DNA from 2 places in the Stenotrophomonas sp. WZN-1 genome. Region 1 is predicted to be linked to the other one. Evidence: riboswitches for the same ligand, from Rfam matches in the RefSeq annotation. Region 1 holds a riboswitch; the other holds the start of a gene.
The links. Region 1 has a riboswitch for glycine ahead of gcvP (aminomethyl-transferring glycine dehydrogenase). Riboswitches for the same ligand answer to the same signal wherever they lie in the genome.
Positions count from the first base shown of each region.

Region 2: it holds a riboswitch for glycine, as region 1 does, so the genes downstream of both, CCR98_RS18630 (trimeric intracellular cation channel family protein) here and gcvP (aminomethyl-transferring glycine dehydrogenase) in region 1, are expected to answer to the same signal.

Region 1 is NZ_CP021768.1:3,303,007-3,306,408, forward strand. It holds gene CCR98_RS15595 (multidrug effflux MFS transporter) at 16-1,242, opposite strand; glycine riboswitch at 1,543-1,645, shown strand; gene gcvP (aminomethyl-transferring glycine dehydrogenase) at 1,708-3,402, shown strand, end outside.
Region 2 is NZ_CP021768.1:3,988,951-3,992,352, forward strand. It holds gene CCR98_RS18610 (NAD(P)/FAD-dependent oxidoreductase) at 1-219, shown strand, start outside; gene CCR98_RS18615 (hypothetical protein) at 301-756, opposite strand; gene CCR98_RS18620 (nuclear transport factor 2 family protein) at 761-1,192, opposite strand; gene CCR98_RS18625 (GIY-YIG nuclease family protein) at 1,264-1,539, opposite strand; glycine riboswitch at 1,580-1,669, shown strand; glycine riboswitch at 1,683-1,786, shown strand; gene CCR98_RS18630 (trimeric intracellular cation channel family protein) at 1,871-2,488, shown strand; gene CCR98_RS18635 (3-deoxy-7-phosphoheptulonate synthase) at 2,686-3,402, opposite strand, start outside.

The DNA.
Region 1 (3,402 bases):
ACCCCTGCACGCTGCTCAATGGCCCGTGCAGGCCGCCTGCGCCGCGCGTTCGCGCCGGTGTTCCCAGTACCAGAACACGAAGCCGGCGCCGAAGAACGCCGCCTGGCCCAGCGCCAGGTGCAGCGGGCTGGCGCTGAGCAGCGGTGACACCACGCCGGCCACCACGGTGCTGATCATCAGCTGCACGAAGGCCTGCAGCGACGAGGCCAGGCCGCGCTGGTGCGGGTACATGTCCAGCACCGCCAGCGCCAGGATCGGGAAGATCAGCGCCATGCCCATGCCGCCCAGGAAGATCGGCATCACCGCCCACGGCAGGGCGAACTGTGGCGCCAGGCCGACATAGCCGATGTTCAGCAGCACCGACAGCGCGCACAGGGCGAAACCGATGGAGACCTGTCGCGTGGGGCTGCTGTGCCCGGCCATGCGCCCGGACAGGAACGAGCCGGTGGTCATGCCGCCGATGGTGGGGATGAACAGCCAGGCGAAGCCGCCCTCGCCCAGGTGCAGGTGCTGCATCACGAACACCGGCGCCGAGGAGATGTACAGGAACACGCCACCGAAGCCGATGCTGCCGGCCAACGCAAGGCGCAGGAAACGCGGATTGAAGCCGATGCCCACGTAGTTGCGCATCAGCACGCGCGGTGACAACGGCACGCGCGCCTCGACCGGATGGGTTTCCGGCAGGTAGCGCGCGGTGGCCGCCAGCAGCACCAGCGCGAACACCACCAGGAACCAGAAGATCAGCGGCCAGCCGGCGCCGCTGAGCAGGATCCAGCCACCGATGATCGGTGCGATCGCCGGGGCGATGCCGAACAGCATCGACACCTGGCTCATCAGCCGCTGTGCATCGTGGCCGTGGTACAGGTCGCGGATCACCGCACGGCCGACAATCATGCCGACGCCTGCGGACAGACCCTGCAGCGCGCGGAACGCCAGCAGCGTGGTCAGGTCGGTGGACAGCGCACAGCCGACCGAGGCACCGACGAACACCACCAGGCCGCCGAGGATCACCCGCTTGCGGCCCCAGGCATCGGACAGCGGGCCGTGTGCCAGGCTCATCAGGCCGTAGAACAGCAGGTACACGCTGATGGTCTGCTGCACCGCCACCTCGTCCACCGCCAGGCGCTGGGCCAGCTGCGGGAACGCCGGGAAGATGGTGTCGATCGAGAACGGACCGAACATGGCCAGGCCGGCGAGCAGCAGGGCCATGCGGCGGGTGGAGGGAGCAACAGCGGCGGTCATGGGGAAGGCGTCCGGCAGGGCCATGCGTTGCACGCACGGCGGGCGCCGGTCCCCCTGCAGCAGGGACGGCGCCAGATGAATTCGGGTATCCCGCCATCATAGGTGGGGATTGCGCCCGATGCCATGCAGCGGTGCACAAAACGCACGACCGGGCCATCGGCCATTCAGGCGCAGCGGCCGGGCCCGGAGGCGGCTGGCGCGCCCGCAACGGGCTATAATCGGCGGGCAACACGGTGGGAGAAGCGGAACACCGCTGCCGAAGGCGCAACGCCCGTAATCGCTCAGGCCCGATACCACCCGTAACACAACTCTGGAGAGACCGGTTCGATCCGGCGCCGAAGGGGCACGAAGCCGCGGTTTTCCGCGCTTCCAAACTCTCAGGCAAAAGGACAGAGGGGCGCCCCGCAGACCGCCGACCGGCGGCTTGTGCCCGTGCGTGTGCCCTTTCCTGACGGATCCTTCGCCATGTCCCAGAACACCCCTTCCCTGCGTGAGCTCGAGCACCACAATGCGTTCGTCGAGCGCCACATCGGCCCCAACGATGCCGAGATCGCGCAGATGCTCGACGTCGTCGGCCACGCATCGCTGGATGCGATGTCCGATGCCATCGTACCGGCCAAGATCAAGTCGCCGGCGCCGCTGGCACTGCCTGAATCGATGACCGAAGTGCAGGCACTGGCGAAGATCCGTGCGATCGCCGACAAGAACACCGTGCTGCGCAGCTTCATCGGCCAGGGCTACTACGGTACCCACACGCCGAACGTGATCCTGCGCAATATCCTGGAAAACCCGGCCTGGTACACCGCCTACACCCCGTACCAGGCGGAAATCTCGCAGGGCCGCATGGAAGCGCTGATCAACTTCCAGACCCTGTGCGCCGACCTCACCGGCATGGAAATCGCCAACGCCTCGCTGCTGGACGAAGCCACCGCCGCTGCCGAAGCGATGACCCTGGCCAAGCGTTCGGCCAAGTCGAAGTCGGACACCTTCTTCGTGCACGACGCCGTGCACCCGCAGACCCTGGAACTGCTGCGCACGCGCGCCGAACCGATGGGCATCGTGCTGCGCGTGGGCACCCCGGCCGAAGCACTGGAAGCGGAAGCCTTCGGCCTGCTGCTGCAGTACCCGGACACCTTCGGCCAGGTCGGCGACTACAAGGCGCTGGTCGATGCCGTGCACGCGCGCGGCGGCCTGGTGGCCGTGGCCACCGACCTGCTGGCACTGACCCTGCTGGCCGCCCCGGGCGAATGGGGCGCGGACATCGTGGTCGGCAACAGCCAGCGATTCGGCGTGCCATTCGGCTTCGGCGGCCCGCACGCCGCGTTCATGGCCTGCCGTGACGCCTACAAGCGCTCGATGCCGGGCCGCCTGATCGGCGTCTCGGTCGATGCGCAGGGCAACCCGGCCTACCGCCTGACCCTGCAGACCCGCGAGCAGCACATCCGCCGCGAGAAGGCCACCTCCAACATCTGTACCGCACAGGTGCTGCTGGCGGTGATGGCCTCGATGTATGCCGTCTACCACGGCCCGGAAGGCCTGACCCGCATCGCCCGCCGCACCCACCGCCTGGCCTCGATCCTGGCCGCGGCGCTGCGCAAGGCCGGCGTGCAGGTCGGTAGTGACTTCTTCGACACCCTGCATGTCACCGGCGTGCATGCCGATGAGATCCACGCCAAGGCCCGCGCTGCGGGTTACAACCTGCGCGCGATCGACAGCGACTCGGTCGGCATCAGCCTGGACGAGACCGCCACCCGCGCCGACGTGGTCGCGCTGGCCGCCGTGTTCGGTGCGCAGGCCGACGTCGACGCGCTGGATGCCAGCACCGCCGATGCGCTGCCGGCCGGCCTGCTGCGCCAGTCCGCGTTCCTGACCCACCCGGTGTTCAACACCCACCACAGCGAGCACGAACTGCTGCGCTACCTGCGCTCGCTGGCCGACAAGGACCTGGCGATGGACCGCACGATGATCCCGCTGGGCTCGTGCACCATGAAGCTCAACGCCACCGCCGAGATGATCCCGGTGACCTGGCCGGAGTTCTCGCAGATCCACCCGCTGGTGCCGGCCGACCAGGCGCTGGGCTACAAGGAACTGATCGACACGCTGGAAGCGATGCTGGTCGAATGCACCGGCTATGACGCGGTCAGCCTGCAGCCGAACTCC
Region 2 (3,402 bases), 690 kb from region 1:
ACCATCGGCCGCATGGCCGCGATCGTGCACCTGGGCCGGCTGCAGCTGTCGGGCATCCTGGCCTGGTGGTTCTGGCTGGCCGCGCACGTGTTCTTCCTGATCGGCTTCCGCAACCGCATCGTGGTGCTGCTGAACTGGGCCGTGGCGTACTGGAGCTACCAGCGCAGCGCGCGCATCATCTTCGGTGATGATCAGGATGACCGGCGGCCGAGGCGCTAGGGAAGGCCTGCAAAGGGGTCGGATCCCTTTCCGCAGGAAAGGGCTCTGACCCCGTCAACACCCTCCACGCATGGCGTGGATCTACCGGTTCATCGGACCACCTGGCACCCGCCGTTTCGACCAGGTGCGGCAGAAATCCTCCTTCCTCGCGGTATCAGCAATCTGCGCGGCACTCCAATGCCGGGTGATCCAGATCGTCAACGCGGTGCTGCTCAGATGCCAGCGCAGCATGCCGTGCCGAGGCTGTCGCCACAGGTGGCGTCGGGCAATCCAGAAGGCCTCCCGCTCCACTTCAGGCACCTTCTTCTGCATCGCGTCCTTGTCGAAGAACTGCGCGGCGAAGCGCCAGGGGTTCATCGGCTGGTATCCCGCCCGTGGTTCACGGCTGCACGCAGCCACACCACTGGGCGCGCGGTCCGCCGGCTTCGGCCGGCCTTCCACCAGCGCCAGCCCGAGCAGGTACAGCAGGCCAGGCAGCAGCGCGATACCGGCTACCAGTACGACGACCGAGATCCATGCTTTGCCGGCGGCACGCATCGCTCTACATCGCCTTCGGCTTCGGGTACCACAGTGCGTTGACGATGACCCAGCGCTGGTCGAAGCGGCCCATGTGGAAGTAGTCGACGAACCATGGGGTTTCCAGCCGCACCGAGGCGGCGTTGCCGGTCACGTCCAGCACCGTGCAGCGGCGGTCCCATTGATCCTTAGGCGTCTTCAGCGCGCCCTGCTTTGTCAACGAGACCAGCTCTTCCTTCGACATGCGGCGCAGGCCCAGGCGTTCGTCGGGTGTATCGCCGAGCACCGCGCGCTTGGCCAGGTCCGGGTGCAGGGAACGGGCAACACGCTTCGGGTCGGCCTCCAACTGGCCATCGACGTAGTCGTGGCAGGTGGCTTCGATGGCCGCGAGGGTGACCGGGTCGGCGGCAGGGCTCGTTGCTGCGGAAAGAGCGACCAGCAGGGCGATCGTGGACATCCGGGTCTCCAGCTCTGGGCGCGGGGCGATCATCGCATGGGCCGGGCAGCCCATCCACGCGTGGCGTGGATCTACCGAAGCGTCCCGGCAGGTGCCTGCAGCCAGGCCAGCTTGCGTTCGCGCGGCTGCTGCTTGAGCTGCCATTCGGCCCGCGAGGCGGCGGCCCGGTCCGGGTACTCGCGCACGGCCAGCACGCGCAGCGGTGGCCGTGCCCGGGTGTAGCGCGCGCCCTTGCCGGCCTGGTGGGCGGCGAAACGCGCGTCCACGTCGGTGCTGATGCCGGCGTAATAGCTGCCATCGCGGCATTCGAGCAGGTACAGGAACCACGGGCGGAGGGACGGGGCCATGCCCGGATTATGCCGTGCTGCACTGCAGCGGATATACTGGCGCCCGAATGCAGGAGAGAGGCGCCGCGCTGGCGCCCGCCGAAGGCGCAGGCTCCCATGATCGCTCAGGCCGGTGGGCTGGAATCCCACCAACCATGCATTCGACTCGCCGAGCTGGAGAGAGGTCACCGGGCACGCCCGGGACGATCCGCCGAAGGGGCACGCGGCCTACGCCGCTGAACTCTCAGGCAAAAGGACAGCGGGAGCGGCACCGGTCATCGTCATCCCGTCATTGCGCAGGCAGTGGCGGTGGTCGCGCATGGCCGGCCCCACCGCGCCCGGAGCCTGCCCCATGCTGTTGTCCATCATCTACCTGATCGCCATTTCCGCCGAGGCCATGACCGGCGCACTGTCCGCCGGTCGCCGCCGCATGGACCTGTTCGGTGTGGTCATGATCGCCTGCGTCACCGCCCTCGGCGGCGGCTCGCTGCGCGACATCCTGCTCGGCCATTACCCGCTGGGCTGGGTGAAGCATCCCGAGTACCTGGGCTTCACCGTATGCGCGGCGCTGATCGCCACCTGGGTCGCACGCTGGATGCACCACTTCCGCCGCACCTTTCTGGTGCTCGATGGCCTGGGCCTGATCGCCTTCACCCTGATCGGCTGCTCGATCGCGCGCGAGGCGGGCCATGCGATGCCGATCGTGCTGATCGCCGGCATGCTGACCGGCGCGTTCGGCGGCGTGCTGCGCGACATCCTCTGCAACGAGGTGCCGCTGATCTTCCAGAAGGAGCTGTACGCGATCATCGCGCTGCTGACCGGCGCAGCGTATCTGTTGCTGCTGCATTGGGGCGTGGCCGATGCCACTGCGATCCTGTGCTGCCTCGGCGGCGGCTTCGCGTTGCGCCTGCTGGCGATCCACTACCGCTGGGAAATGCCGAAGTTCGTGTACCACGACGAAGTGCATTGAGGTTCGCGTTCGCCGAGCATGGGGTTCCACGCTTTGCGCGGATCTACTGCACCACCCCGGCGATGTACCTGGCGCTGTCGCTCATGCGCAGCGCCAGGCGCATCGCCGGTGCAGATGGGCCGGCCTCCAACTCCGGCCGGCCCTGATCGCGGCCGCACCCCCGCAGGCGCTGGCCGCCATCCACACACGTGCCGCACTCAGGCGGCTTCGGACACCTTCACGTCGCGACGGGCGCGCACGGCCGCAGCCAGTCGCTCCAGCACCGTCACGGTGGTGTCCCAGTCGATGCAGCCATCGGTGATGCTCTGCCCGTAGACCAGCGGCTGGCCTTCCACCAGTTCCTGGCGGCCACCAACCAGATGGCTCTCGATCATCACACCAACGATGCGCTGTTCGCCGTCTTCCAACTGAACGGCGATGTCCTCGATCACCTTCGGCTGGTTTTCCGGGTTCTTCAAACTATTGGCATGGCTGGCGTCGATCATCAGGCGCGTCGGCAGCTTGGCCTTGGCCAGCACCTGGCAGGCATCGGCGACGCTGCCTGCGTCGTAGTTCGGCTGCTTGCCGCCGCGCAGGATCACATGGCAATCCGGATTGCCGGTGGTCGATACGATGGCGGTACCGCCCTGCTTGGTGACCGACAGGAAGTGATGCGGATTGGACGCTGCACCCACCGCGTCGGCGGCGATCTTCACGTTGCCATCGGTGCCGTTCTTGAACCCGACCGGGCACGACAGCCCCGAGGCCAACTCACGATGCACCTGGCTTTCGGTGGTGCGTGCACCGATCGCGCCCCACGCCACCAGGTCGGCGATGTACTGCGGCGAGATCACATCGAGGAATTCGACACCGGCCGGCAGGCCGAGCTTGTTGATGTCGCGCAGCAGGCCGCGGGCGATGCGCAGGCCCTTGTC